Regions from separate parts of the Paenibacillus sp. FSL L8-0436 genome, predicted to be linked through region 3. Evidence: riboswitches for the same ligand, from Rfam matches in the RefSeq annotation. Region 3 holds a riboswitch; each other region holds the start of a gene.
The links. A riboswitch is a leader RNA that binds a small molecule or an ion and turns the genes downstream of it on or off. The one in region 3 is predicted to bind cyclic di-AMP.
Positions count from the first base shown of each region.

Region 1: linked by a shared signal. The riboswitch ahead of NSS79_RS02870 (hypothetical protein) and the one ahead of NSS79_RS18590 (APC family permease) in region 3 are both predicted to bind cyclic di-AMP.
Region 2: linked by a shared signal. The riboswitch ahead of NSS79_RS00505 (C40 family peptidase) and the one ahead of NSS79_RS18590 (APC family permease) in region 3 are both predicted to bind cyclic di-AMP.

Region 1 covers NZ_CP151955.1:603,605-613,663, forward strand. The annotation lists gene NSS79_RS02850 (hypothetical protein) at 1-128, shown strand, start outside; gene NSS79_RS02855 (hypothetical protein) at 208-396, shown strand; gene NSS79_RS02860 (hypothetical protein) at 474-926, opposite strand; gene NSS79_RS02865 (hypothetical protein) at 955-1,464, opposite strand; cyclic di-AMP (ydaO/yuaA leader) riboswitch at 1,589-1,801, opposite strand; cyclic di-AMP (ydaO/yuaA leader) riboswitch at 2,223-2,411, shown strand; gene NSS79_RS02870 (hypothetical protein) at 2,518-2,934, shown strand; gene NSS79_RS02875 (glutaredoxin family protein) at 3,032-3,274, opposite strand; gene ytxJ (bacillithiol system redox-active protein YtxJ) at 3,271-3,597, opposite strand; gene NSS79_RS02885 (SDR family NAD(P)-dependent oxidoreductase) at 3,794-4,516, shown strand; gene NSS79_RS02890 (ThuA domain-containing protein) at 4,556-5,191, shown strand; gene NSS79_RS02895 (spore germination protein) at 5,328-7,091, shown strand; gene NSS79_RS02900 (spore germination protein) at 7,122-8,210, shown strand; gene NSS79_RS02905 (Ger(x)C family spore germination protein) at 8,207-9,400, shown strand; gene NSS79_RS02910 (MerR family transcriptional regulator) at 9,497-9,883, shown strand; gene NSS79_RS02915 (thioredoxin domain-containing protein) at 9,945-10,059, shown strand, end outside.
Region 2 covers NZ_CP151955.1:101,759-111,817, forward strand. The annotation lists gene motA (flagellar motor stator protein MotA) at 1-235, opposite strand, end outside; gene NSS79_RS00485 (hypothetical protein) at 440-733, shown strand; gene NSS79_RS00490 (4a-hydroxytetrahydrobiopterin dehydratase) at 971-1,258, shown strand; gene NSS79_RS00495 (cytochrome c) at 1,362-1,718, opposite strand; gene NSS79_RS00500 (GNAT family N-acetyltransferase) at 1,825-2,331, opposite strand; gene NSS79_RS00505 (C40 family peptidase) at 2,594-3,043, opposite strand; cyclic di-AMP (ydaO/yuaA leader) riboswitch at 3,091-3,233, opposite strand; gene NSS79_RS00510 (C40 family peptidase) at 3,619-4,047, opposite strand; cyclic di-AMP (ydaO/yuaA leader) riboswitch at 4,105-4,243, opposite strand; gene NSS79_RS00515 (hypothetical protein) at 4,467-5,294, opposite strand; gene NSS79_RS00520 (M1 family metallopeptidase) at 5,306-7,333, opposite strand; gene NSS79_RS00525 (YwhD family protein) at 7,438-7,944, shown strand; gene NSS79_RS00530 (AbrB/MazE/SpoVT family DNA-binding domain-containing protein) at 8,060-8,530, opposite strand; gene NSS79_RS00535 (DNA-3-methyladenine glycosylase) at 8,748-9,428, opposite strand; gene NSS79_RS00540 (PBP1A family penicillin-binding protein) at 9,532-10,059, opposite strand, start outside.
Region 3 covers NZ_CP151955.1:4,093,292-4,103,350, reverse strand. The annotation lists gene NSS79_RS18605 (ATP-binding protein) at 1-431, shown strand, start outside; gene NSS79_RS18600 (thioredoxin domain-containing protein) at 539-1,267, shown strand; gene NSS79_RS18595 (disulfide oxidoreductase) at 1,267-1,698, shown strand; cyclic di-AMP (ydaO/yuaA leader) riboswitch at 1,926-2,085, shown strand; gene NSS79_RS18590 (APC family permease) at 2,211-4,028, shown strand; gene NSS79_RS18585 (iron-hydroxamate ABC transporter substrate-binding protein) at 4,203-5,231, shown strand; gene NSS79_RS18580 (iron ABC transporter permease) at 5,457-6,518, shown strand; gene NSS79_RS18575 (iron ABC transporter permease) at 6,515-7,549, shown strand; gene NSS79_RS18570 (ABC transporter ATP-binding protein) at 7,667-8,473, shown strand; gene NSS79_RS18565 ((2Fe-2S)-binding protein) at 8,518-9,327, shown strand; gene murB (UDP-N-acetylmuramate dehydrogenase) at 9,514-10,059, shown strand, end outside.

The DNA.
Region 1 (10,059 bases), 3.5 Mb from region 3:
ATAGATGGTTTCGAAGGAAGCTGCAAATGTGCCTTTGGAAGCACTGGAAGAACCCACGAATCAAAGCTGTTGACTATGATGCCTCTGTTTGCGTTCTAAGGCTTGTTTCTATACGTCTCTACATATAGAGAATGGAGAGTTCAGGATCCTGCTGGTTAAATGAAGGGTTATAGTGTACCTTATTTAATAAGATAAGGAGTGGTAATCTTGAAAAAAAACAATCAAATCCCCGCGATCCTCGCAGCTTCAATTCTGCTGATTCTGCTCAGCAGCATGCTTAAGCCGGAGGGCTCTACCCTGCTGGGTGTGCTGCAGACGTTAATGCTCGGAGTGGGCTTGCTGGGCTGCTGTACAGCGGCCTGGAGATTCGCCAAAGGCGGCAAGGGCAAGAGCTGAGTATAAATAGAAAAGGCCGCAGCACTATGCTGCGGCTTTTTCATGCGCTTTGACAAGTTGCTATATTCCATACGCAGCTATACAACAAACAAGTTTGCTTCAGGCCGCAACGTTTCCAACCGGCACATTTGCTCGCGCACATGTCTCAGCCGGGTTTTCAGCACTGGCACGCTTTGCTCAAGAATGGTGCTGATTGCCGGCAGGGGCAGCAGCATGCCGTACCATAACACCTGCACAATCTGATCCTCCCAGGCTAATCCATTGGAAACAAAGAGGCTGCACTCCTCTGCAGCCCGGGAGCATTGCTGAATGCACTCCCGGTACGCATCCAGAGAGAAAGGCTGCGGGATGAAATCATCATGAAGGTACCGGGTATAAAGCTCAGTGAAGGTCTTCATCGCAGTCTTTTCAGCAACGGCACCCTCTCCCAGCAGCAGACTGGTGAGTGCATAAATATTTCCGGTGTTCTTTTGGACATATTCCGCAAACCCGCTGGCAGCTGTCCATTCCGGGGATAATGGGTCTGGCATGTCTTCACGTTCCTTCCTGAATAAGAAATTATAAGATGGAGAAATAAGCGATGGATCTGTCCATTAGCTCGGCTATGTCCGGTTCCTGCCAGCTGCCTTTATGCAGCAGGGAACTTGAAGGTTTATAGTACATCCGTCTGAAGGGGGGCGTACCGCCGGCCCCAGCTGTACGGGAATAGGGGACCATTTGCAGATGTGACGTGACGACCTTGCCTTGCAGCTTGGCTTTTAAATCCAGCAGGGCCGTTTGCACGATTTCTTGCTGACCCGGCTCCCACTGCGCACCTAGCTGCTGTACAATTTCTATGGCTTCTTCCAGCCTGTGATTGCGTATACTTCTCAGAAAGCTGCTCCATTTAATGACGTCAAAATGATCGCCTTCCGCAGACAGTATCCCCGCTCCCCAGCTGCACCCAGCCTTGCACGTAAGCTTCAGCACACCATACCGGCATTTGCCGGATGACTCCGTGGCATGATGGAATGGCCAGGGGGCATCGAATACAAACACTTCTATACGTAACAGCCTGCGCTGGTTCATTTCGTTTTCCCTCCTACCCATTTATAAGCTGCAGCCTCAGCACAAAAAACCGCAGCAGAGGAGGACCTCTGCTGCGGTTTTGGTACAGGCTTAAATACACCTGGCGCAAAAACGTGGCGGATCAAGGTTCTCTCTAGTCGCTTACGGGGTTAGCTGTCGGATTCGGACGGTGAGAGTCGCCCTACCTAATGAGACCACAGTCTCCTTCGGATTCACCCCAAGAAAGATAAGGTAATGGATAATATGAAGCTTATCCCTTCTTATCTTCCAGGTAAGGCCCTGCGGGCCTGATGGTTCCCCCGTTTCCCGCATTGCGGGAATTCAGCGTTCATATCGCATTTCATGTATTGGATTCAAACCGAATCATACTCTTTTCGCATGAGCTTTGTAAAAAGGAAAAAACATTCTTCTGAGCCGATTTTCAGGGGATTATGGCAAAAGACACGATAAGAAGTGCTAAAAGGGTATTTATCAACGATTTTCAGCTTTTTATCTCGTGTATACGACTGCTTTTGATTTAGGGTGATCAGAGCACAAAAGGCAATTTGCTCAACATCGGGTGAATAAAATCACAACGCTGTATGCTTTTTCGCAAATCGTTGATAAGCCGAGTAAATAAGAGTAATGATGAGATTGAGGCTTAAGTAAGCGCTACCTGATCTGGAATGGGTTTACTAAATGCATTATTTTGGCAGGTTTGGCGGTTTACAAGGCCGTGACCGCCAGAGTATGATTACTTCTGTTTACTACACAATCGAATACGCAGTCCGCTTAATTTCCGTTATGGAAAGCGGGGGAACCAACAATCGGCAGCCGATGTGAGAGTCGGAGCCGGTTATGGGGTGAATCCTGTGAAAGTGCGAGAGAATGCTCGCATGGATACAGGTAGGGCGACTCTCACTGCCCGAATCCGACAGCTAACCTCGTAAGCGTATTAGAGAGGATGAGCACAATGTGACCGTTAATTGGACCACAGAGGGAATTCCTTTGTGGTTTTTTGCTGTGTTCGTACGGGCAAATGAATGGAAGTCCTAGGCCGGAGGAGAGGAAGATATGGCGAATTCGGAAGAATATGTACTCATTAACGCTCCGACTAAAGCGGGGGAGCATTTTATCAAAATCTTAAAGTTCAGAGGCTACAAGATCGCAGGAATCGCCAACAATGCGGCGGAGAAGCGGCGTCTGGAGGAGCTGGGAATCGAGGTCAATCTTGTGGTGGACACACATCATCAGAATACATGGTTCCGCCCCTCTTTTCCGGTAGGAAGAGTATTTCTGTTCGAGAGCAGTGTGACCTTATGCTGCCGGTATATCCAGATGTGCCGGACCTGGACGACAAAACCAATATACGTAATTACGACTTCGATGAATCCCAGACTGGTCTATAAAGGACTTGGAGCGGATTCCGTCATCTATTCCCACAGCGGAAATGTCTCTTTTCTGGCGGATGTCTCAACGAATCCGGGATAAGGCCAAATAAAAGGGCAAATAAAAGGCATCCCCTGGACAGAGGTCCAAGGAGATGCCTTTTTCAAAATACAAATATTTATATGCCTCACGCTATGAATTATTCAGCGGTTGCTCCAATAAGCTGCTTAAGTTCGGAAACGTTGAAGCCTTTGACTGCGCGGCCTTCGTACACAGTAACAGGCACACCCATGAAGCCCAGCTTCTCGACTTCTTCCTGATACACTGTACTTGTCATAACATCACGCACCTCGAAGCTAAAGTCTTGCTCAGTCAGCCACTGTTTCACTTGATTGCAGTCGCTGCATCCTGTGGTGGAATAGACAATTACCGGCTGGCTCATTGGCTTACAGCTGCCTTGATGGCGTCCCGGGTGATTTTCCAATGGGAGGTGTTCCAGCGCACTTCGCCGTCTTCCAGCAGGAAGATCTGCGGAGATTCATGCTTGATCCCGAAATCTTCGGCAATCTGATTGGACAGCGGACGGTCTTCAATCACATGCACAATGGCAGCTGGAGTCTCGGAGCCTTGCACATAGGCTGTGAATTCCTCATTGGCCTTGGCGCTGATCGGGCAGGTAGTGCTATGCTTGAAAAGCAGTTTTTTACCTGGTTGCGCAACATATTGCTGCAGTTCTTCCAGAGTATGAAGTTGTTGGATAGACATCGGTATCTCACCTTCCTATAAGTACTTGTAACTACGATTGTAACATAGTTCAAAATTAAATCAAAAAGGAAGTTAGAGCAACTCTTTCAGTGGAATTACAGTCCCATGAAGGACGTTGAAAAAACGTGACTGCCATGCTAATGTGAGAGAGATGCCGCGTGTATCCTGAAGAATCGTAAAGGGTGTGTCCATAATCATGAAAAGGGTTGCTTTTGTTACCGGTGCTGACCGTGGTTTAGGTTTTTTTCTGGCAAGCTGGCTTCTAGAGAACAAATATTCCGTATTTGCCGGTCAGTATATGAAGGAGTCGGAATCGCTGGACGCACTGAAAAAGCAGTACCCGGACCGATTAACTCTGATCCCGCTGGATATCAGCGACCGTGAGAGTGTCAAGCAAGCGGCACGCAGCATTTCGGGCAGTACCGTTCATGTTGATATGATTATCAATAATGCCGGTATTATTCATAGAGCTGATGATGCCACGATGCTTGTTGATATGGACGATGAAGCCATGGCTCACATTTATAATGTAAACACGCTTGGTTCTTTGAGGGTCAGTAATGAATTGATGGGCCTGTTAATGCAGAGCAAGCAGAAATTGATTGTTAATATCTCCTCAGAAGCCGGAAGCATTGGCCGGAACAAACGGATTAATATGTACGGATACTGTATGTCCAAAGCGGCGCTTAATATGCAGTCCTCCCTAATACACAACCATTTGAAGGTGATGGGCGGGCAGGTTATGGTCTTTCACCCCGGCTGGCTGCAGTCCTATATGAATGGTGAGAAGGCTCTGGAGGCACCTATTTCTCCTGAAGAGTCGGCGCGTAAGATTATGAATATCGTGCAGGAGCACAAGAAATATATGGGTGAGGAGCCGGCTTATCTCGACCTGGACGGCAATGCCTGGCCCTGGTAACTATACACGAAGAGAAGCAGGAAGAGAGGCGGGAAGAACATGTCTGAAGGGAAAGCACTTGCACTTGGCAGCTACAGTGAGGTGAAATACCATCCTTTTGCCGGTGTGGATCACGAGATTAAGCGCATTCTGTCACCTGATCTGCAGGTGGAGGCTTCCGAAGATTACAGTCTCCTGAACAAAGACAACCTTGAGGGATTGAAGCTGGTTATCGCCTATACCGAATTTTCCGATCAGAAAATAGCCCCGGAGCAAAGTGCCGCTTTGCTGTCTTATGTAGCGGGGGGCGGAGGTCTGCTCGTTGTACATAACGGAATCTCCCTGCAGCGGAATCAGGAGCTGGGCGCCATGCTGGGCGCGCATTTCACCCATCATCCGGAATACACCTCCCTGCATATGAAAATACCGGAACACGGGCATCCCATTATGCAGGGGATCAGCGAATTCGTCATCGAGGACGAGCCGTACTACTTTGAAATGCATCCCTATTTTGAGACGACTGTACTGGCAGAGTACCTTCATGAAGGGGCCATGCGTCAGGCAGCCTGGTGCCATGAGTTCGGACTTGGCCGTGTAGTTTATCTGATGCCGGGGCATCATTTGCCTTCCTTCTCGGCAGAGCCGTTCCGCCAGATGATCCGCCAAGGCGGAATGTGGGCAGCGGGTCTGCTGTAACTCCTACCTTTGAATCGTTTTCGCACATCAAAACAGCTGCACGTTCCCCAAAAGGAGCATGCAGCTGTTTTTTTGATGTATGAATGTTCCAGCTTCGGTCAAAATAGGGTTACGAATAAAAAGGGGGACGCATGGAATGTGGAAGATGCTATGGGATCTTGTGCCCGGCTGGAAGGTGCTGTTTCAAGGTTTTGTCATCTTCGTCGTTCCGGTCGTCTTAACCCGCCTAATGATCTGGCTCCGAATGAAAGAGGGTAAGGCGAGCACCCGGGGAATGCGGGCTGAAGGCAAAAAGGGCGGGGGTGTTCCAAGCTCCGAAGATACGGGGGAGGCGGATCAGACCAGCATCGCTGTGCAGAATAAAAAATCCGCCGCAGCCGCACCCCTTGTTCAAAACAACGCTGGACAGGCAACTCCTTCCCTGACCTATACCGGAGAGTTCCAACATGATGTTCAGTCCTTCAGGGAGATAAGTACCGATATGTCCGACGTCAATGTCAGAGAGCTGCGCATCGGAAGCCTGGAAATCAAGGCGGCGCTGTTTTTTGTGGATGGACTTACAGACAAAGAAGGCATGGACCAGAACATCCTGATGCCCTTGATGAACACAGTGCGGCCCTTTGAAGGCATGAGTACAGCCCCGCCAGCAGAGATATTGAAAGGAATTATCGTGCATCAGGTAGTACAGGTCTCGGAAATTGCATATACCGACCAGCTGAGACTCTCGCTGCAAAAGGTATTGTTCGGCTCTGCGGTATTGTTAATTGACGGAATGTCGGAGGTTCTTATACTAGGTACCCCGAAAGGCAACACAAGAAGTGTGGAGGAGCCGATATCGGAGGCGCTTCTTCGCGGTCCGCGGCTGGGGTTCAATGAAACGCTCAGTGATAACACGGCGATGCTGCGCAGACACGGGCAGAGCACGGAGCTGGCCATGATTTCTTTTACCGTGGGCGAGCGAATTGAGAAGGAATTGGTGCTGACCTATCTGAAAGGCGTTGCCAACGATGAGCTGATTAAGGAAATCACCCGGAGAATCAAAACGATCAACATAGATGATGTCCAGGAATCGGGATATTTGGAACAACTCATGGAAGACAACTACCTCAGCCCCTTTCAGCAGATCCAGAACACAGAACGGCCGGACCGGGTCATGGCGGCGCTGCTGGAGGGAAGAGCGGCCATTCTTCTGGACGGCACACCGTTTGCGCTGATAATGCCGACTACCTTCGGAATGCTGCTGCAATCACCGGAGGATTATTATGACCGCTGGTTTTCGGGTTCACTATTGCGGCTCCTGCGTTTTTTTGCCGCATCAGTCTCGCTGTTTGCTCCGGCGCTCTACATCTCTTTCCTCTCGTTTCATCCCGGGCTGATTCCTACCAAACTGGCGATTTCAATCATCAGCTCCAGGCAGGGGGTCCCCTTTGCTACATTAATTGAAGCGCTGATTATGGAAATCTCTATCGAAATATTGCGTGAGGCCGGCCTGCGCCTGCCCAAACCCATTGGACCGGCCATGGGCATTGTCGGAGGTCTGATTATCGGCCAGGCAGCGGTGGAGGCGGGGATTGTCAGTCCGATTCTGGTCATTGTCGTTGCGGTTACAGCGATCTCCTCTTTCTCGGTTCCCATGTACAGTGCGGGGATTACCTTGCGTTTTCTCCGTTTCCTGGCGATGTTTTTCGCTGCTGTATTCGGACTTTATGGCGTTGTTATGTTTTTCCTCCTGCTCAGCAGCCATTTGATTAAGCTGAAGAGCTTCGGGGTTCCCTATTTAAGCATGGTTACTCCCTACAGGATGAGCGACCTGCGCGATTTTATTATCCGCATCCCCCTGCAATTGATGAAGCGCCGTCCGGCACTGCTGCAGCCGAAGGATCCAATACGTAAAAAATAAACGAGAATTCAGGAGACTGAGGTGAGAACCATGAATGCGAAAGTACAGGATAGCATCACGACGAGCCAAGCGACCATTATTATGGTCAATTACATCCTCGTAGCAGGCGTATTCACCCTTCCCCGGACAACTGTACAGGCCGCCGGCACTCCTGATGTATGGATATCACTCATTGTGAGCGCCTTGCTGTCCATGGTGGCCGGCACGGTAATTGTCCTGCTTAGCCAGCGGTTTCCGGGCAAGACCTTTTATCAGTACAGCAGAATCATTATCGGCAAGCCGCTTGCAGCGATTCTGGGAGTGGTCATCGCCGCGTATTTTCTATGTATTTCCGGATATGAGCTGCGTTCGATGCAGGAGGTTACCGGATTCTTTTTGCTGGAGGGGACACCCTATTGGGCGGTTGCCTCTGTATTCATGTGGATTGCGCTTTATTTATGCAGAGGGGGAATTAATGCGCTGTCCCGGATGTGCAGGCTGATTGCCCCCATGGCCGGGGCGATTTTTTTCGGGGTCTGTCTGCTTAGCCTGAAAATATTTGATATAGACAACCTCCGCCCAGTGCTCGGGGAAGGGCTGGGGCCGGTATGGAGAGGCGCTAAGCCGACAGCACTGACTTATACGGCAGGTGAAGCGCTGCTGTTCCTGGTAGCTTTTATGGAAAAACCCAAAAAAGCAGGGCGGGTGCTTGTCGTAGGGACATTGATCTCTATGATCTTTTATGTTGTTGCTGTTGTCATGACGATAGGGGCACTTTCCATAGAGGGTGTAGTCACCCGGACATGGCCCTTCATCGATCTGATACGCAGCTTTGAGGTGAACCTGCTGTTTGAACGTTTCGAATCCTTGCTCCTGGTCATCTGGATTATGCAAATTTTTTGTACCTTCTGCATTTCCTTCTATGGAGCGGCGCTCGGAATATCGCAAATCTTCAACAAAAAGCTCGACCATTGTCTATTCGCCTTGCTTCCGCTTGTTTATTTTATTACGGAAACTCCTCCGAATATCAATGGCCTGTTCGCATTCGGCACCAGCCTTGGCAATTGGGCCATTCTGCTGTTCGGATTGCTGCCGCTGCCGCTGCTAATTATTGCACATTTCAGGAGAGCCGGATCATGAAGCGAATCGTACTGCTTGCTGTGCTTCTAATTCAAAGCATAGGGTTATCCGGCTGCTGGAGCAGCACACCCATTGAGAACTTAAATATGGAAGTGGCCGTGGCGCTCGACATAGCGGATGAAACACCAATCGAAGAGGATTTTGAGCAGAGGGGCGGGGAGTACCCGAAGAATAAACGAATGTCCTGCACCTACCAATTTATCGTACCCCAAGGTTCAGTGGGTTCCAAAAAAGAAGGCGCATCCTCCAGAAATTTCTATAATATGACTGAAACCGGAGACTCCATCTTCGAAGCGATCCGTGAACTGTCGCTGCGTACAAACAAACCTCCCATTGGACATCATCTGAAGGTCATCGTAATCGGCGAGCAGCTGGCACGTTCTACCAAGCTTTCAGAGCTGATCGATTTTTTTAGCCGGGATAATGATATCCGCCCCAGTGTGCTGATTCTCGTCAGCAAGGGAAAGGCCAGTGATGTGCTGAACAACGTGCTGCCGGGTCAGACACCGGCGTTTGTGCTGGAGGGGATATTTGGCAACCGGGACCGGAACCTGCGAATCTGGGAGCCAGTGTCTATCGCCAAGGCCGCAGGTCCCCTGCACGGGAAGACCACCTTTATGTTGCAGAATGTAATAGCTGCGAAGAATGAGATGAAATTTGCCGGAGCCGGTGTGATTAAGGGAGAGACGGGCAAGCTGCAAGGCTTCTTAAACGAGGAGGAGCTGGAGGGTGTGGTCTGGCTTACGGGAAAAGGGAAAGGCGGAGTGCTTAAGACCAATGAGGATGGCAGCGGCAGGCTGATTACTTATGAGGTTAAGTCCATGGGCAGCAAAATCAAGGCTAAGGTCGAGGGAGGCGAGATCTCTTTTGCCGTGAAGATCGAGTCAACGGGCAGATATGCGGAGACTTTCGCACATGGAGGACAAAAGCTGGACGCTGCTTATATGAAGCAGGATGAACTGGTGCTGCAGGATAAGGTAAAGGAAATGGCCAGAGCCTCTGTGGAGACAATGCAGCAAAAGCTGCATGCCGACGCCGCCGGATTCGGCAAAATCCTGCGTATTCAGCATCCTGCTGTATGGAGAAAGGTGAAAGGGAACTGGGATGAAACCTTCAGCCGGGTTCCGATAACCATTGATGTCAAGCTGCATATAGAGGAATACGGGGCTTCCGGAACCACCACCGAATAAAGCACGGTTATTCAAGAAAGTCCTTGACCCTTACACTGGTGTCAGGGTTTATACTTGGAATAGAAGTTCTCATGAACCCCGGGGAGAATGAATGCTATGAAAATAGGTGAACTTGCAGCACAGACGGGCGTCAGTGTCCGATCACTGCGTTATTATGAGCGTCAGGGACTTATCGCTCCCCTCCGCCAGGCGAATGGATACCGGGAGTATTCAGCGCTTGCTGTAGAGACGGTGGAGACGATTAAGCTGTATTTAAATTTGGGTTTGTCCACGGAAGAGATTTCCGGTTTTCTGCACTGCGTGCTGAAGAATAAAGAAGCGTTCTGCGCGGAAGTGATGCCGCTATACCGCAGCAAGCTGGAGGAGATAGAGCGCCAGATTGTGCAGCTCAGCCAAATTAAGCTGAACCTGCAGCAGCGGATGGCCTCCATCCAGCAGGAACGGCTGGAGGCAGAGGCAGCTGATAATCCGCTGTTTGAATGAAGACGGTCCAAAGAATGTACTTTTTGTATTATTCAAGATATACACATGGGAGGAACTTACGATGGCTATTATCAATGCAGAGAAAACTGAGGATCTAAGAGCCGAGCTAAGCGGCAGCGGGACCGTACTGGTTGATTACGGAGCGCCATGGTGCGCGCCCTGCAAGATGTTGCTGC
Region 2 (10,059 bases), 3.4 Mb from region 3:
TCAATTCAGCTTTGCTGACCATCTTCTTCTTAATAAAGAGGATCTTGAACAGCTTGGGTACATTCTTGACCTCCGATATGGGAAAGGCCACAAAGATTGAGGCAGTCGTACCAAGAAAGATAATGACATAAGCTGCCGGATTTTCCAAGCTGGTAAGCGGGGCATGCTTGAGCATCATTCCCCAGACAACTGCGATGAGACCAAATACTAAGCCTAGTAATGTTGAAATTTCCATTTATGCACCTCGTCCATGAGAATTAAGAAGTGATCCGTTCAGACCGCATATTTCATCCTTGAACAGCGGCGGGACACCCTGCACGTAACCAAATCACGTATATTCTTATTTATCGACAGCATTCCGTTTTTTGTGAAGTCATTTTTTCGGCTATAATGATAAGGTAAGTTATTATTCATCTGTGAAGAAAACGGAGTGATACACGTGGGTGTGAAACATGGAAGAGATTACAGCGAGATTCTTAGTGATTTGACAGAAGCAGTCGGACGTATTTCTGATGGGTATGTGTTTTTTGAGATGGAGCCGGATGAATGGCAGGAACTGCCGCAGGAATCCAAGCTGGAGGTATGGGAAGCGCTCGCAGAGGATCTGTTCTACGCGCTGGGCAACGAGCCTGTTATCCAGGTAGGCAGTGGTGTGGTTATCTATGACAAGGAGACGCACCGTATCAATATTTTGCTGGGTGAAGAGGATTTGGCCTCGGTTGTACTCGTTTAGAGCAGCAGAACAGCAGAGTAACGGGAGGAGGGTTTGCCCCCTGTCTGCGGCCCGTGGTAAAATTGTAGATGCCGAGTACTATTTGCCGGGATCTTAGAATACATTAAACCGAAAAAAAAAGCCTCCATCCTGGCGCATCCCTTGGACTTTACCGAAGCTGAGGGATGTTTTGTTTAAAGGATATGGGGAGCTGGGCTGTACGGACTTTACGGCTAACTTAGTAAGGGAGGAAACAAATTGCATTTTACGGAGGAAGAGCTGCGTGAGCAGGTAAGTAAGCTGGAGGGCTGGAAGCTGGAGCCGAATATGATGGTGCGCAAATATATGTTTAGTGAATATATGAAGGGTATCGCCTTTGTGGATGAGGTGGCCGCGATTTCGGAAGCCTTCGATCATCATCCGCATATTACAATTGATTACAAAACGGTAATTCTGCGCTTGTCCGCAAAAGAAGAGAGCGGGCTTGCCGCGCTAGAGTTCCGCCAGGCGCATGAATTTAACGAAGCTTTCGATAAAACGCGTTAGGCGCAGGAGAAACCGACCTATCATAGGAATGGATATAAAAATGCCCGTGCAAGGATGCTCTGAATATCCTTTGTACGGGCATTCTGTATTTTTAAGGTCAGGTTTATTTCTTCTCTGCAAGCCACATGGCGACATTCGCAATCTCTTCGGGAGCAAGCTTATCCTTGAAAGACGGCATTTGGCCGCGTCCCTTCGTAACAATGGTGTAGATTTCTTCTGCGTTATGCTGGCCGCCTTCCTGCTGCAGACTAGGGCCTAGACCGCCCTGTAGCTGATCACCGTGGCAGGTAATGCAGCTTGCCTGTACAATCGCTTCGGCGCTTGCGGCATCCAGTGTGACTTGCGGCATCGTCGGGTTATTTTCTTCGGCGACCTCTGCTTTGCCGGGTAATGTGAACAAGAGCACTACCGCAAAGGCACAGGCTGCGAAAAACAAACCGCCCATGATCCATTTCTGCATCTTCATCCGTCCCCTCCATGTAAGCTGCTTCCTACATTATATAGGATGGTGAAGCGTTATCATAGCATTTGTGTCAAAAAAGTGGACGATTTCAATACTAAAATTTTCAATTTAATGGATCGTTATGTTGTTTATCATAGACCATGCAATAAAATGGCTTATTTCCGGTTGGAGTAAGGCGTTCATAAGTATCCGTGATCGTGAAGCCGCATTTTTGGTAGGTTCGGATCGCCCGCTGGTTCCAGGTCAATACTTCCAAATCAATCTCCCGCTCGGGATAACGCTTCAGCGCGGCCTGAACGATGGCTTCCATGAAAATGTGGCCAAGACCGTGTCCGCAAAGTTCGGGGCGCATTCCAATACCCAGCCTGACGACACCCTCCATCGGAAACAACTGCGCAAAGCCGCAAAGGATGCCTTGCTCGTTGACCACGGAAACATACTGGTCTCTGCGTAGCTCTGGATCGCCAAATTCAATGCCAAGCGCCTCCATTTGGGACCAAGGCATCCATTCGTAAATATTATAAGGCGCTTTGTAATTCCATGCGGCGATGTCTTCGGCATGGCTGATCTCCATGGGGACTACATGGAATGTAACGGGGGAGCTAATCATAAGGCCACCGGCCTCCTTTCATGGGGAGCAACAGCACTGGCTATACCTAATTATATCCATAACTGGCCTGATTCGACTCAGAAATTTTCTGAAAGGCGGAAACTTGACAAAGTGGTAAAAATATTTTATAAAATGGAGGAAATTTGGGGAGATTTATGTTTTGCGGATATTGGGAGGGGTAAGTAATTTTATAGACAAAAAAAACAGGCCCCCCCTCCAGATTTCGGCAAAAATCATGGAAGAGTGCCCGTTTTACGACAACTTATTGTACGTCATCATTGTCTTGGGAATCAGAAGTAACGGATTGGTAAGCATCTGTACTCATGATCCGTTTGGCGCCAACATAGCGGTTGACGTAGTAGCTGTCACTCATCGTGCTGATGGTTACACCACGGGAGGATGAAGCATGTGCGAATTTGCCCTCACCGACATAAATGCCGACGTGGGAAACACCTTTACCGCTTGTATTATAAAATACAAGATCTCCCGCTCTCAGATCATCCCGGGAAATGGCAGTACCCATTTGGTATTGGGAACCGGATTGGTGTGGCAGATTGATACCGATCTTATCAAAAACGTACATTGTAAATCCGGAGCAATCAAAGCCGTTGGTCGATACACCGCCGGATACGTATTTACTTCCGATGGTCTTGTCGATGACTTTATCCATTTTGGAATCCGCGAAAGCGCTTCCTGCTCCGATGGTAAGCATAATGGAAAAGCTTAGTACTGCTGCTGCTAACTTCTTCTTCAAAAGTGAATACCCCTTCCAAATGCCTACGAGGTTAGCTTAAGGGTTCGGTTGAAGGTCCCCTATGACCCCTCTGTGAATAGGAGGTCAATTCACCCAAAATCGGTTCCCCCGTTTCCCTAATGGTTAGGGAACTCGGCATGACTGTTGATTAGGATTAGCTTGTTAACCAATACATGACAAAACCTTTGTAAAACCCGATTCAATAATTACAAAAATGTTACTAAAAACTCACTGCGATAATTGTAACAAAGACTTCGCCAGTTGGCAATCACTTAAAACATATTAATGCATAATATTTACGCTTTTTAAGAGTTATCTTTGCTAAAAAGGTCTTATATTTACGCGCTGAGTAAGCTTTAACTTAGATTTGTTGGGATTTTTAGTAAAAAGGTGTTTCACAGACCTCAAATACGTGTAAAAGGTAGAATAAGGAAGACAAAAAGGAAAAACCCGGAAATGATTACGGCAATAATCAGTTTCCGGATTTCTATAAGTTACAATTATTTATTAGAGGATGGAATTCCTGAGGGATGTCAATCGTAAGCGATAGCTTTGTAAGCTGTTGTGCTCATTACTCGTTTGGCTCCAACGTAGCGGTTGGCCCAGTAGGATTGACTCATTGAACTGATAGTTACACCACGGGATGAAGAAGATTGGGCGAATTTTCCGTTGCCGACATAAATGCCGACATGGGAGACTCCATTGCCAAGGGTATTGAAGAATACCAGATCGCCTGAACGGAGGTTACTCCGTGATACGGCGGTTCCAACGCTGAATTGTGCTTTGGAAGTGCGGGGCAAGGTAAGGCCAACGTTCTTAAATACATATTTGGTGAATCCAGAACAATCAAAGCCGGCAGTGCTTATGCCCCCGGTTTTATATGACGTTCCGAGTGTTTTTGTAATAACCGTATCCATTCTGGAGTCGGCGAAAGCGCTCCCTGCTCCAAGCGTGAACACCATCACCAGCCCTAATGCTGCTGCGGTGCATTTCTTCTTAAAATTATGACTTTTCAAAAGATGTACTCCTTCCAAGGCCTGCGAGGTTAGCTTAAGGATTCGGTAGAAGGTTCCCCTATGACCCCTCTAAAGCGAGATCAATTCACCCAAAATATGGTTCCCCCACTTCCCGGTGCCGGGAATTTGGCGTTTTATGCACCGAAACAGTGACGTATCGACAAGGTTAAATGTTTAAAGGCACATTCATTTACTTCAAATTAGTTTCAAAAGATTACAAAGTTGTTACTACTGGTACAGGCATCATTGTACCAGAGGATTTACAGTTTTGCAAATACCCTAAATCACGTTGTAACCAAAAGAAGAGTCCCGCCCTTTATCTGGGGCAGTGACTCTTCTATTATGCCAAGGGACTGGCGTAATTATTATGGAAATGTTTTGCTGCACCAAAGGTGATACTGCCCCGCTATGCTCCACATTTTGAACAGCGTTGAGGGAAGCGGTGAAAATTGCCGGAACAGCAGTGCGGGCAGGCCTGGACAGAAAAGTGCGGTCACTCCGGAGAGCAGCAGCAGAAGCAGGCCGCAGGCGCCGAACAGTGCAGATATACAGGTGGAAGGGAGGATTACCCTCAGGCCAACCAGCAAGGAAGAGAACATGCCTGTTCCTCCGGTGAAGCCAAACTGCATGTACAGCAGCAGAATGCGGATCAGGTAGAAGTACAGGAGCCAGGCCAGAACATAAGGAACCAGTCTCAGCAGCAGGGTATAATCGAGAATACCGCTGAGGAGAAGCCCGTACATTTTGGGGAGAAGCCAATACAGCGGTGCTGCGGCCAGAAGCCATTCCGCTAGACTGAACAGCAGTACGGGGAGTCCGTAAAGCTTCATTCCGGGAAAAAAGAACATTCCCCGCTCCCCTTTGCGCTCCTGGTGCAGCTCATGCAGCAGCCCTGCACGGATAAAGGGGGAGCATAGCAGCCGTAGCGCTGAGAGGGCCAGCAGCAACCAGAGCCAGCGCAGCACCCCGGGGTCTGTGCCGAGTGCAGTCTGTCCTTCGATGTAATACAGCAATCTGCCTACTCCGCTGCCGCCGGCGTGTGTATCGGGATAACGGAGCAGCAACGGGATGAGGGCTGACCTGACGAATCTGTACAGGAAATAGCCCCAAAGCAGCCGATAGATAAAAAGCAGAATCAGAATATAAAATTGCTCTTTCATGCTGTACCAGCCGCGGGTTATCGATCTTTTCACAATCCTTCACCTCACCAGACAAGAGTTCCGAGCAGGGTTTCAAGCAGCTTCGTTGCGCTAAGCGTCCAGCGGGAGAGCGTCTTTCGCTCCAGCTCCGCCAGTCTAAAATTGTTGATATGCTTACTCTCCAGCAGAATGGAGTGCTCCGGATCAATCTCTGCGGACAAAAGAGGCGCTTTGTAGGCTAGCTGAAAGGTGGTTTCCTTCTCTTTCCCATTCCAAAACTGCTGGACGGTATAGCCATCCAGGAAGGTGAACTTTATGGGGACGTCACCATACTGATTTCCTTTATTGCTGACCGCTACTGAGCTTTCGTAACGGGCATTGTCATCACCGCCCTCTTTTTTAGGGTCAGAGATTTTAATATGATCAATCGAAAAATCCGGAGAACCGCCGCTGTATACATATTGGTCGAAGTAGGCTTGCCAGGATTTTTTGGTCACCTTCTCCACGATTTTCTGGAAGTCAGCGGTAGAAGGATGCCGGAAGCGGAACTTACGGGTATAGGCCGCCATTAGGGTATCCATCGTCTTGGTTCCGACCTGCTGTTCGATATCCTTCAGCACCAGCTTGCCGCGGATGTACACATTTCGGGCATAGGAATCGGCAGGAGTGTATTTCCAGGTTTCCAGGTCAAGCGGCTGGGAGGATGTCACCAGGCTGGCCTGCAGGACATGATTGGATGATACCCCATACTCCTGCTCCATCAGCCTGTCTTCGGCGTAGGAAGTGAAGCTTTCGTCCAGCCAGGCCTCCTCGAATTCATTGCTGGCTAACATCCCGTAGAAATATTGATGGCCGATCTCATGAATGACCGTGCGCTCCAGAGAGGTCCCCGGAGAAGCCTCGGCTGCGCCAAAAGCAGTAACCAGCGTGGGATATTCCATCCCGCCGGCGCCATTGCCCTCTTTGGGAGGTACGACGATGGATAATGTAGAGTAAGGATAAGGTCCGTACCATTTGCTGAAGTTGGTCAGGGCGGCCTTCGCTGCCTGGAAATAACGCTCCTGCAGATGTTTATGCAGCGGGTCCAGATAAAGCTTGATTCTCACGCCCGGTACATGGTCTGTAGAGAAGGCCTCCTCGGCTACCACAAAGTCCGGGGAAGCGGCCCAGGCGAAGTCATGCACATCATCCGCATAAAATTGGTACACCTTCTGATCCTGCTTCAGCTTGGCGCTCTTGACCGGGAACCCGCTTGCGCCAACGATATAATTAGGGGGGACGGAGATGGTTACATTGTAGATACCGAAATCGCTGTAAAATTCGGATGTTCCGTGATATTGGTGCAGATTCCAGCCTTCCTCTTGTACACCCCGGGTACCGGCAGGTTCATAGACGCTCAGTTTGGGAAACCATTGCCCGGCCATCACGAAATTGCCGGCGGAACCCATGCGGGCGAATATTTTGGGCAGCTTAACTTCAAACTGGACCTTAAGCGTTACGCTTTCCCCTCCGTTAACCGGCTGCGGGAGATGCACCTTTACGAGTGTCTTGTCATTGACATTGCCATCATCAGGCTGCACGTATTGCAGCCGCTGCATAAGCGATACTCCCTCCGTAGTCCGGAGATCGGTCAGGGTCATGCTGCCAAATCCGTTCGCTGGCATGGCATCACCCCGGAGTTCGCCTCCAGATTCTTTCATAAACGTAGTATCTTCAGAAGCAAATGCGTTTGGATAAAGATGAAAGTAGAGTTCTTGTACCGGTTTTAGGCCCGGGTGAGTCCAGGTCACCGTCTCTGAGGCTCTTAGAGAGGTGGTGTCCGGCAGCAGCTGCACGTCGATATGATACTCTACTACCCGCTGGCTTAACGCTTTCGAGACCGGAAGGGGAGTGCTCTCGGGAAGAACGGGCTGCACAGCTTTGGGCTTAGGCAGGGCAGCGGGGGACTTGGCCTCTTTTTGAACAGCAGCAGTTAGAACGGCAGAGCTGTGCTCTGCACCATACCCTGAAAGGACCCCTATTCCCCCTCCCAGCAGAGTGAGGGCGGACAGGGCCGCAGAGACGATAATGTACCTTAATGACAGTGGCTTCATACTGTGATTCCTCCCGTGACAAGCATCTACGGGATGTATATGTTTGCATTCGCCGCATTATTAGCTAAAATTAAATTATTAGTGAAAGGAAAGGATGTGCACTTGTGGATAACATACAACCGGAGGGCAAGAAACAGATTGCCTTAAATATTGTGAATGCCAAGAGCAAACATAAAGGCTTCGGCGCAGGCTCCATTGATTTGAACAATGTATCGCCCGTTATTATTGACGGCGGTGAAGCAGTTATCGATATCGGTGCCATGCATGCCAAGAGTAAGGTAGAGAAGGGGATTAAGTTCTCCATGAACCGCGAGGATGTGCCGGCGGGCAGACAGGTCTGGGTTGTCTGGGTAGCTGTAGACCGTACGGCGGAGGGCCAGTTCTACGGGGGAATTACCGCTTGCGAGATGTGGATTGATACAGAAGCACGGCGCGGCTGGAAAATTCTTGCCGATCATGTGAACAAGCTGGATGCTGCTCTGAAGCGGAAGATCATTCTGGAGGGGCTCGGTACAGTGGAGAGAGCGGCGCTTAAATCACTGCTGATTTCTCATAATGAAGCTTGGTGGAATGCCTCTCCGGAAGAGCTGAAAGCGCCACTGTCGGAATAGGAGATGTCCCCCGCAACATACTTTGTTTCAAGCTAAAAGGCTTGGCCCTCCCGAAACGGGAAAGGCCAAGCCTTTTGAATGCTCATGAGGGATGAATCAAGATGTTTGTGTTCATTTATCTGCCTGCTGCATTGATCTTGCGCTTTAGCTGGCTGACTCTGGCCTGGCTGATGCCAAGAACCTCGGCAAGCTCCTTCTGGTTGGCATACGGATGGTCCGCGATGGCCTTCTCGAGACGCTGGCTCATTTCCTCTGTCTTTGTTCTCCGGCCGCCACGCAGTAATGCAGTGTTGTCTTCAACAGGACTTACCGGTTGCTCTGCCGCATCGGAAACAAGCCCGGGATCCCCCAGCTCTTTGAGGCAGCTGTTGCAAATAAACTGATCTTTAAAGTAAGTTACATGATCAAGACTTCTGCAAAAAGTGCATTCTGTAGAGGTGTACTTTCTGAGCACAATAATCTCTTCATTCAGAATGAAAAACTCGATAGGATCTCCAATGTCAATATTACGTGTCATGCGGATTTCTACGGGAACCACAATTCTACCAAGACTGTCTAAACTCCGGATCATGCCTGTATCTTTCATCTCATGTCCCTCATTTGCATCTTTATATTTTTGTGTGGATATCTATGATTATAACAGTAATTGTAAGTTAAGAGAACGGGGGAAGCGCATACATTTATAGGAATTTGGCGAATAAAGAGATGAAAAGCCTCTGCCTGCGGAGGTCCGCTAGCAGAGGCTGATTAGGGTTCATTATTTTTTACCCAATTCCGGGTTACCGAAACAGGCAGGGAGATCTTTAAACTCTGAAAGAGCTGGCCTGCTTATCATTTACCGAAACGTAAGGATTGTTCCTGAGATAGAAACGCCAGGGCAGCTCCGCATATTCTTCAGCATAGGGAATATTGATGCGGGGAGCCTGTACAATATCAAGAGTTTCGGGGCTTGCGCCCTGCTCCAGCCAGAGCGGCCCGCCCGGTACGTCCAGGCGGATTTCATTCAGGCTTTTGTCGATCCGCAGCGCCCGGCAGAGCTTGCCTGGCCCGCCCGACAGGTCGGCTGGCTTCTTGACGGTTATGCCCCGGTAAGATACCATCCGCTCCGCATCGGCGGGAGTGAGCGGCTCCACCGCGCGGATCAATACCGCATGCGGATCATCTTGCGCGGCGGTAACCACATTGAGGCAGTGGTACATACCATATATGAGATATACATAGGCGGTGCCTCCGGAGCTGAACATCACTTCGGTTCTGGCGGTGCGGCGCCCGCCATAAGCATGGCTGCCTTTGTCTTCGGCGCCTCCGTAGCTTTCCGTTTCCACGATGCGGCAGCGTATGTCCCCGTCTTCCGTGCGCCGCACCAGATGCTGGCCAAGAAGAAGCGGCGCGGCCCTAAGCGCTGTATGCGCATAGATCTCCGGGGACAGAAGTGGAGAAGAAGGGAACGCTTCCCTGCCGCTGGCAGCGTTATTCGCATTCATAGATTGTTGGCACCTCTCCCTGGCGAAGCAGGGCTTAAAGCCTGTGCTTCTGCCGTTCATTGGTCCCATCGTAGCGCAGACGGGGCAATGGCTGCAACAAGGATCAGTTCATCCACCAGCGTTTAATGTCGCTCCACAAGGAATGTTCATCCTTGGCAGGCACTGCGTTGTCCTTTGATCCGCCGGATGGAGCGGTGTCTTCGCCTGCACCATGCTGGTCACAATATTCTGTAGGTTCTGTACCGCTGATGAAGGTTTCCAGCTCCTTCTCGGGGCAGGCGGCTGTGGCCAGCTTGCCGGATTGCGGGTTAATGTACACGCTGACTACGCCGTCGGGAATCGGAAAAGTTTTTGGCGGGACGTTTGCCAGCGCTTTTTCCGTGAACTCCGCAAAAATTGGCGCAGCCCGCCTTCCGTCAGACGTGGCGATTTCACGTCCTTTATCATAGCCCACCCAGACTGCGGTAGACAGCTCGGGGGTGAAGCCGACCATCCAGCCGTCGGTATCAGTGGTGCCGGTCTTGCCGGCCACGGGACGTTTGATAACGGAGGCAACACGATTTCCCGTTCCGCCGCTCTCAAATACACCTTCCATCAGACGGGTCAGCACATAGGCAGCTGCCGGCTCAAC
Region 3 (10,059 bases):
TTGGAGACAGCGCTCGAATTCGGCAAATTCTTGTGAACTTGATTGGAAATTCCGTTAAATTCACCCATACAGGTGAGATTAACGTAGTAGTGGAACTGTGCCGTACGGAGGGAAACTCAGAACAATTGCAGTTTAGGGTGAAAGATACAGGCATCGGCATTTCACCCGACAAGCTTCCGCTGCTGTTTCAGCCCTTCTCCCAGGCGGATGCCTCTCACAGCCGGAAATACCCTGGAACGGGGCTTGGGCTAGCTATCTGCAAGAAGCTGATTGATTTGATGAACGGTACGATATGGGTCGATTCCCCGCAGGATGGAAAGACGGAATTCATCTTTAGAATCCCCCTGCATCCGATGGACCTGGCTAAGGAACAGCTTTTCAGCAAGGAAGGAGAGACCCCGAACAGTAAGTTGAAAACAAAGGCGGTGTGAGCTGAAGTTTGTTATGGAAGTTTGCCAAAGAGAGAACTTTAATTATATAATTTTAAATTATATGACTTTCATTACCCGGGTCCTGAGTGGACGGAAAGGAACTCTCTTTGAGCAAAAACAAACGAAACAGTGCCGCGGCTCCCCAACAGGGCAAGCAGGAGAAGCGCAGGGCAGAACAGGAAAAGCAGAAGCAAAAAACGAGAATTCTGATCTTCAGCACAGTAGCAGCCGTTATCATTATCTTTGTCGCTCTTATCATGCTGATTCCAAAAGGGAACTCTGACTTTAATTACAGCGAGATGCATAGACTTGGAAAAGAGGATGCTCCAGTCAAAATTGTCGAATTCGGGGATTATAAATGTCCGGCGTGTTCAGATTTTACCGGTACCATCAAACCTCAGCTTGTTGAAAAATACGTAACTCCGGGCAAAGCAGCCTTTTACTTCGTAAATATGGCCTTTATTGGACCGGATTCCGAAACAGCTTCATTAGCAGCTTTGTCTGTCTATCATCAGAACAGTGAAGCTTTCTGGACCTATTATGACGCAATCTATGCTAATCAGGGCGAGGAGAGCGAAGAGTGGGCGACCGCTGATTACCTGGTAAGCCTGGCGCAGAAAGAGAACCTGCCGATAGATTTTGACCTCCTGCGTAAAGACATTGAGGAACGCACCTATGAAAGTGAACTGCAGAGAGATATGAAGCTGGCCGAAGACAGCAAAGTGACCTCTACTCCTACTGTATTTGTTAATGGAGTCAAGGTAGACAAGGCCTTTGATATCAAAGCCATCGACTCGCAGGTGCAAATCGCCCTTGATTCGGCGGATGCCAAATGATGAAATTCTCTACCTTCTGCAGACGCCACTGCCTGTATCTGGCCTGGTTTGTTTCTGTAATTGCTGTAGCAGGAAGCTTGTATCTTAGTGAAGTGCTGCATTATGAACCCTGCAGGCTATGCTGGTTCCAGCGTATCTTTATGTATCCTCAGCTGATTCTGCTCGGAATTGCCACGTACCGGGGAGATAAACGCATCATTCCTTATGTGCTGCCTTTATGTCTGATAGGCGGGAGCATCTCCCTGTACCATTACGCGGAGCAGAAAATCCCTGCACTCAGTAAAATCTTGCCATGCACAATTGGTGTACCCTGCAATGAGGATTATTTGAACTTTTTAGGGTTCATTACGGTACCTCTGCTTGCGTTGATTGCTTTTGCTCTAATCGCAATTTTGCTCTGGACCGGGCGCCAAGAAGAGCCAGCAGAATAAGAAAAGGCTTTGCAGAATTTAGAGCATAAATATTTCCTTAATTTCTGTCACAATTAACATCCAAAACACTCAAAAATCACGGAACGCTGGGATAATGAAAGAGAATGAAAGATCCACTTATCCCCGATCTTGGATTTGAGCTTTTTGGATGTTTTTTCATTCTTTTTTCATTTTTTTCACCGCTTTACTGAAAAGCTATTGTAGACTATTATTAGTCCTTGTGAGAAGTTGAATATGCGCTGAATTTTCCGCAAGGAAAAACGGGGGAACCAAACTTGGCGGCAACGTCAATGGGGTGAATCGGAGGCAGGTCAGTATGACCGGAACCGTAGGGCTACCACAGCCCGAATCCGCCAGCTAACCTCGTAAGCAAGGGTGGGATAATGAGCATGCGTAAGCATGCGGATCATTTCCGTATGCTTATTTTTGTGCCTGCATTTATGAAACCTGCCAATGAAAACGGCGCGCGGTATTACCGTTTCAACTCAACAAAGAGAGGAACTGTTACTACAATGGTAAGCAAGGTAAAACGACTATTGATCGGGCGTCCGATGAAGTCGAACGAACTCGATCATGAAAAGTTATCCAAGGTGAAAGCACTGGCTGTTCTGTCTTCCGATGCACTCTCGTCTGTGGCCTACGGAACGGAGCAAATTCTGATTGTACTGGTGGCCGCGGGCTTCACCGCCATCTGGTATTCATTGCCGATTGCATTAGCCGTATTGGGCCTGCTGGCCATCCTTATTTTTTCCTATCGCCAGACCATCTTTGCCTATCCGCAAGGCGGCGGAGCGTATATCGTGGCAAAAAGCAATCTGGGCGTTCCTACCGGCCTCTTGGCTGGCGGCTCTTTATTGGTAGATTACATTCTTACGGTTGCAGTTAGTGCTTCGGCGGGAACGGATGCGATCACATCGGCCTTTCCGAGTCTTCATAATCATACTGTGCTTATTGCAGTCTCCGTCATTCTGATCTTGACGATTATTAATCTCCGCGGGGTGACGGAGTCCGCTTCATTTATTGCCATCCCGGTGTATCTGTTCGTGGTCTCTATCTTTGTACTCATCATTGCCGGGGTGTACAAATATATTACAGGCGGCGCTCATGCCGAAATCCCGGAGATCGGTTCCGCCGTTTCCAACGTCAGCCTGTTCCTATTGCTCAAAGCCTTCAGTTCCGGTTGTTCGGCACTCACCGGGGTAGAAGCGGTGTCGAATGCCATTCCGAATTTTAAAGCTCCAGCGGAAAAAAACGCCGCCAAAACCTTGATGCTGATGGGAGGCATCCTCGGATTGATGTTCACCGGCATTACACTGCTGGCGTACTGGTATGGGATTACTCCTAATGAGAAATCCACCGTCGTGTCGCAAATTGCCGAATCTACGTTTGGCCGGGGCGGTTTGTACTTTTTCATCCAAGGGATAACGGCCGTCATCTTGTTCCTGGCGGCGAATACAGCTTACTCGGCGTTTCCGCTGCTTGCGTTCATGTTCGCCAAAGATAAATATTTGCCTCATGCCTTCATGGTCCGGGGAGACCGTCTTGGCTTCTCTAATGGTATTATCTTTCTCGGAGTATTGTCGGCTGTGCTTGTAGCTGCTTTCCACGGAAATACAGAAGGGCTGATTCCGCTGTATGCAGTCGGAGTATTTATCCCTTTTACGCTGTCGCAGCTTGGCATGATGGTGCACTGGTTCAAAACGAAGCCGAAAGGCTGGCAGAATAAATTTGTAGTCAATACAATTGGTATGCTGACTACCCTGACGATTACGCTTATCTTTATCATCACCAAGTTTTCCAGCGTCTGGATGGCCTTCATCTTCCTGCCGGTTGTCATGTTCGTATTCCACCGCATTCACCGTCATTATATGAATATAGCTGATCAGCTTCGCATTTGTCCTGCCACGGATAAACCGCTGATTAAAGGAAGTACCGTTGTTGTTCCGGTTGCGGGTGTTACACGCGCTGTGCTGCATTCGATCAGTTACGCGAAGTCGTTAACAGATAATGTGGTGGCAGTCTACGTTGGTTTTGATGAAGAGGAGATTCACAAGATGGAGCAAAAATGGGAGGAATGGAACCCGGGTGTACGCCTGATCGTGCTTCGTTCCCGTTACCGCAGCATTCTCCGCCCACTGGTGAAATTTATCGATACCGTAGAGTGGAAGACCGCTACTACAGACCATATTACCGTATTGATTCCACAGTTCATTACCAAACATTGGTGGCAGGCGATCCTGCATAATCAGACCAGCCTGTTCATTCGCTCTTATCTAATGAATCAAAAAGATATAGTTGTAGCAACAGTGCCCTATCATTTGCACAAATAGGCAGATAAATATGGTTAGCAGAGGTTGTTTCCGTAGCTTGCGGAGGCAACCTTTTTTTATAGAACGAATAATTTTGTTGACAGGGATAATGAGAATCAATATCATTTAAAAAGTAAGGCGAAGGCCTCGGACACCTTTGACCATTAATGCATGTAAATACAGGAGGGGTTTTTAATGTTTTCGAACAATAAGAGATCAGGCAGCATGAAGCTGGCATTGATCGGATGTATGGCTATGACTTTGTTCTTGTCCGCTTGCGGCAATAGCAATAATGAGAATGCTGCAAATTCTGGAACGGAAGCTACCGCTGCACCTACGGCTACTGCTGAAGCAACGGCAGCGCCAACGAAAACAACTGCACCGGCTACAGAGAAAACGGTGACAGACGCCATGGGACATGAAGTCACGGTACCGGCTAATCCGCAGCGCGTACTTGCTTCTTATATGGAAGACTACCTGGTAACACTGGGCGTTACCCCGGTAGCGCAGTGGTCCGTGACAAACGGAACCCAGGAATATCTGATTGCTGATCTTAAAGATGTGCCAACCATCAGCTATGATCTTCCGCTGGAGGCTGTGACCAGCTTTGCACCGGATTTCCACATTGTGCAGTCTGAGTCCAGTGTGCAGAACGGTCTGTATGACCAGTTGAACAAAATCGCACCTACTTATGTCCTTGGTGACAAGATTAGCAAAGACTGGCGCAAATCGCTGCTCAAAATCGGTGAGCTCCTGAACAAGAGCGCTGAAGCTGAACAAGCCATTGCGGATTACGATCAAAAAGCAGCAGATGCAAAAGCCAAAATCAGCAGCTCCATTGGTGATGATTCGGTCGCCATTCTGTGGCTGGTGTCGAAGAACTTCTTTATAGTAGATGAAACACGCAGCAGTGGTGCCGTAGTGTACGGGGATCTGGGTTTGAAGCAACCTAACCTGGTTACTGAAATTCCTGCGGCATCCAGAGCGACCTGGAATCCGATCACGCTGGAGAAATTGGCTGAACTGACCGCAGATCATATCTTCCTGGTGAACAGTGACAAGACCGAAGCCTCTGACATTCTTAACGGAGCAATCTGGAAGGGTATCCCTGCGGTTAAGGCTGGAAATGTTCATGAACTTAGCGAGGCAAGCAGCTGGCTGTACAGCGGAGCCATTGCCAATTCCAAAACCATTGATGATGTCTTGAGTTTTCTCGTGAAATAATCAGCCTTAACTGTGTGTAGAGAGAACTCTTCAACGGTGGAGGGATGTGCAGGTTCTTGTATCTTGAGATACAATGACCTGCACCTTTTTTTAGGACATTAACTTAATCGTTCACAGTGAAAGTGCGAGCTGTGAAAGCTTGTACATAATTCAGATATTTGCGATAATGAGAATGATAGTTGTTCTCATTAGAGCATTGAACTCATCCTATTAAGGGGAAGACTTATGGTGTCATCCACACGTTCTATAACTAACAGTACAAATCCGTCAGGAGATCAACCGCTGAAGACAAGGCCGGTTGCTGCGGTAGTTATTTTGATTTTCGGCCTTGCCGCTGTCGTCTTTGGTCTGGCACTTTCCGTTTCGGTGGGTTCCGCGGATATTAGACTGGTGACGGTATGGGAGGCAGTCTTCCGGTTTAATCCGGATCTGCAGCAGCATCAGATTATTCGGGAACTGCGGATTCCCCGTGCTTTGGCGGGAGCGCTGGTTGGTGCTTGTTTCGCCGTCGCAGGAGCAATCATGCAGGGCATGACCCGCAATCCGCTGGCAGATTCCGGCTTGCTGGGTCTGAATGCCGGTGCCGGCGCAGGATTGGCGTTAGCTTTTGCTTTTGCGCCATCTGCTTCTTTTCTCTACATTATGCTGTACTGCTTCATCGGCGCAGCAGCGGCAGCCATTCTTGTGTTCGGGATTGGCTCGCTCTCCCATAGCGGCTTAACCCCGCTGCGTCTGACCCTTGCTGGCGCCGCTGTAAGTGCTATGCTGCTGGCGGTAAGCCAGGGAATCGCGATTCTGTTTCATCTGTCCCAGGATATTGCCTTCTGGATGGCAGGCGGGATCGGCGGGACGAATTGGACACAGCTTCGTATTTTGTTTCCCTGGATTGCGGCAGCTCTGATAGGATCTCTGCTGATCTCCCGATCCATTACACTCCTTAGTCTCGGACGCGATGTAGCGGCGGGACTTGGACAGCGGACCAGGCTAGTGCAAACAGCCGGGATTATTATTGTAGTGATTCTCGCCGGCTCCGCGGTTTCGACGGTTGGACCGATTGCTTTTGTGGGGCTGATTGTCCCCCATATTACACGTTATCTGGTTGGCGTCGATTACCGCTGGATTATTCCCTGCTCTGCAGTGCTCGGCAGCTTACTAATTGTATTTGCTGATATTGCGGCCAGAATGATTAACGCGCCTTATGAAACACCGCTAGGCGCTTTAATCGCAGTGATCGGCGTGCCGTTCTTTATTTACTTGGCGAGTAAACGGAAGGGGGAGCTGTCATGAGCAAAGCTCTGCGCTCACCCACCGGGAAACAACGCCGTACCCGGGAAGCAGCCATATTGACTTCACTTGCGGTTCTTATCGTGGTCATCTTTATTGTCAGTATGAACACCGGGTTAATGCGATTATCACCGCTGGATGTCTTACACACAGTCTTTGGAGAGGGAACGCAGCAGCAAAAGCTGATTCTCTTTGATTTCCGGCTGCCGCGCATAGTGATCTCGCTGCTTGTCGGCGCAGGGTTTGCGGTTTCCGGCTGCATTCTGCAAAGCTTGTCGCGCAATGCGCTGGCGGAGCCTTCCACACTGGGAATTAATGCCGGTGCCGGGTTTGCGGTGATTATCTTTATCTCATTTGTTCCGGCAACCTCGGCAGCTCCAATCTTTGTTCTTCCGCTGCTGGCGCTGGCCGGAGCAAGTCTTACGGCTGCACTTATTTATTTCCTGTCTTTCCGGCGTGAGGATGGCCTCTCGCCGACAAGAATGATACTTATTGGGATCGCTGTAGGTGCAGGCATCTATGCTTTCCAATTGATCCTGTCGTTAAGGCTGGATCCGCAGAATTATCAGTTTGTGGCGATCTGGATGGCCGGTAAAATCTGGGGCGGCGACTGGAGATTTGTGCTTGCGCTGACACCTTGGATAGCTATTTTGCTGCCATTTGCGTTCTACAAAGCCCGGGTGCTGAATGTACTTAACCTCGGGGACCAAACCTCGGCGGGGCTGGGCATGCCAGTGGAGAAGGAACGCATTCTGCTGCTGGCCGCCGCAGTCGCGCTGTCCGGCTCCTGTGTCGCCGTAAGCGGCGGCATAGGCTTTGTGGGGCTGATTGCGCCCCATCTCGCCCGCAGGCTCGTTGGACCGAAGCATCAGGTGCTGCTACCTGCCTGTGCCTTAATCGGCGCGCTGCTGCTGCTTACCGCGGATACTATCGGCCGCTGGATTCTGCAGCCGGCTGAAATACCGACAGGTATTGTAGTTGCGCTGATCGGCGCTCCCTATTTCCTATATTTACTGGCCAAATCAAAGGCCTGATTAACTAAAGGGGCAAAATGCTCCATAAAACTAAGCGAATGCTTACAAAGTCAGTTTTATTGCGTCGTTAATCTTAAAGGAGCGCATGCTCCATAAAATTTTTAAGGAGTGAAGATCATGTCGGAACGTTTGAATACAGAACAGCTGAGTATTGGTTATGCGGAGACTACGATTGTTAATGGGTTGAACCTGTCTCTCCCAACAGGGAAGATCACAGCGCTGGTAGGAGCGAACGGCTCCGGGAAATCCACGATTCTCAAGACGATGGCGCGGATTATGAAACCTAAGAGCGGCAATGTTATGCTCGACGGCAAATCAATTCATACCCTATCTACTAAAGAAGTGGCTCGTCAACTGGCCATCCTGCCGCAAAACCCGACGGCTCCGGACGGACTGACTGTATCCGAACTGGTTGGGTACGGGCGTTACCCGCATCAGAAGGGCTTCGGCACAATGACTCCTGAAGACCGCGCGATTATCGCCAATGCGATTTCCGTTACCGGGATGGAAGAGTTCCATGATCGTCCAATCGACCGCCTCTCCGGTGGACAGCGCCAGCGTGCCTGGATTGCCATGGCTCTGGCACAACAGACAGATATCCTGTTCCTTGACGAGCCGACCACGTTCCTTGACATGGCTCACCAGCTGGAAGTACTGCAGCTGCTGCAGAAGCTGAACCAGGAAGAGGGCCGCACAATCATTATGGTGGTGCATGATTTGAACCATGCCTCCCGCTACGCGCAGCATATGGTAGCGATCAAGTCAGGCACCGTCATCAGCGAAGGGAACCCGATGGAGGTTATGACACCAGATGTGCTTCGCAAGGTATTCGGAATCGAATGTGATATCGTTCCCGATCCGCGTACAGGTGTACCTTTATGCCTTCCTTACGAGCTTGCTGCTTATAAAGCTGTCGGCATGTAATTGACAAGTGAAGGATTAGCTAGGGGAATTAAGGAGGAAACGGAATGAATGAGGCACAGATAAAAGACATAGGCAGCAAATTTGATCTTTATCCATCTCCTCCAGAGGAGGCGAGGTATTCATTTACAGCGCAGGATCTGATTAGTGTAGAGGGTATGAGAGCATTTATGGACTGCTACAGACCGCTGATGAAGGCGCTGGACGATAAGGCTGTAGCTGCATACTTCGGCGGCTGGTTCTCCAGCGTGGCGCTGGCAGTACAATATACGGTCTCGTTATATTCCAATGTGCCGGTGATCAACTTATCTAATTTGCGCATTCATCTCATTCCGGCGAGCGGGTATTGCCGCGTTGCCTTCTCTTTGAATTCCTGGGTGATAGAGCCAGCGCCTGCTGACGAACAGGGTCGGGTTACTTGGCGTAATAAAGTGTTCACAGAGTTCTACAGAAACACAGCAAGCCCGCTGCTGCGTACAATGTCTGCCGCCAGCGGTTTGATACTGGGGGAGATCTGGGGACAGCTCCCGTCTAAGTTCAACTACTACATTGAAATGCTTGCAGCAGGCAACAGCAATAAGGAATTTCTGATTCACGTGCAGGACGACTACAGTTATCTGAGGAAAGGCCTGGCTGCGGAAGTGTTCCAGCTTCCCAGAAATCCATTTGATGTTGAGGTACGCAAGATCGAATCGCTTGCTGATCCAGAGCAGAGGGTACACATGCGTAACCGCTGCTGTCTGTATTACCGGACTGAAGGCGGAAGTGTCTGCTATACCTGCCCCCGTCTGAAAGAAGAGGAACGGGCCACACGTAGAGCCGAATACCGCATTCAAGCTGCATCGCCGCAGGTTTAGGATATAACTGTAAGAATTGTTTCATACTAAAAATAGCAGGCATACCGCAGCAGGCTCCCGTCATTGACAAGGGAGCCTGTTCGTTGTTAAAGTTGTGGTTGCCATAGTTCAAAGTAAAGCTGGATCAACATAAACATTATAGAAGGTAAGATTTATTATTTTCATAGCGTAAAAGGAGCATGAAAGATGAATATCAGCAAAATTCAAGAGGATCTGCAGCAACTGGCTCCAGCCGGTACGGTAAAAAGCCATGAAGTGCTTAAGGATTATGTATTCACCCAAATGGGCGGCCGTGCAGATATACTGGCTGAACCTGCCACTTATGAGGAAATTCAAAATATTGTTACATATGCCCGGAAGAATGATATTCCTCTCACAGTACTGGGAAATGGTTCAAATGTAATTATCCGTGACGGTGGAATCCGCGGGATCGTCCTGCAGACCTCAGGCCTTAACAGTATGGGAATTCAAGGAGATCTTCTGTACGCCCAGTGCGGTGCTAAGATCATTGATGTATCCAGGTATGCTCTGGAGCAGGAACTGGCAGGTCTTGAGTTTGCCTGCGGTATCCCCGGAACAGTTGGCGGTGCTCTCTACATGAATGCTGGCGCTTATGGAGGCGAAGTTAAGGATGTGCTGCAAAGTGCACTTGCCATCAATAAGGCAGGGCAGCTCGTCACCCTGCAAGGGGATGAGTTTCAGTGGGGATACAGACAAAGTGTCTTTGCTAGC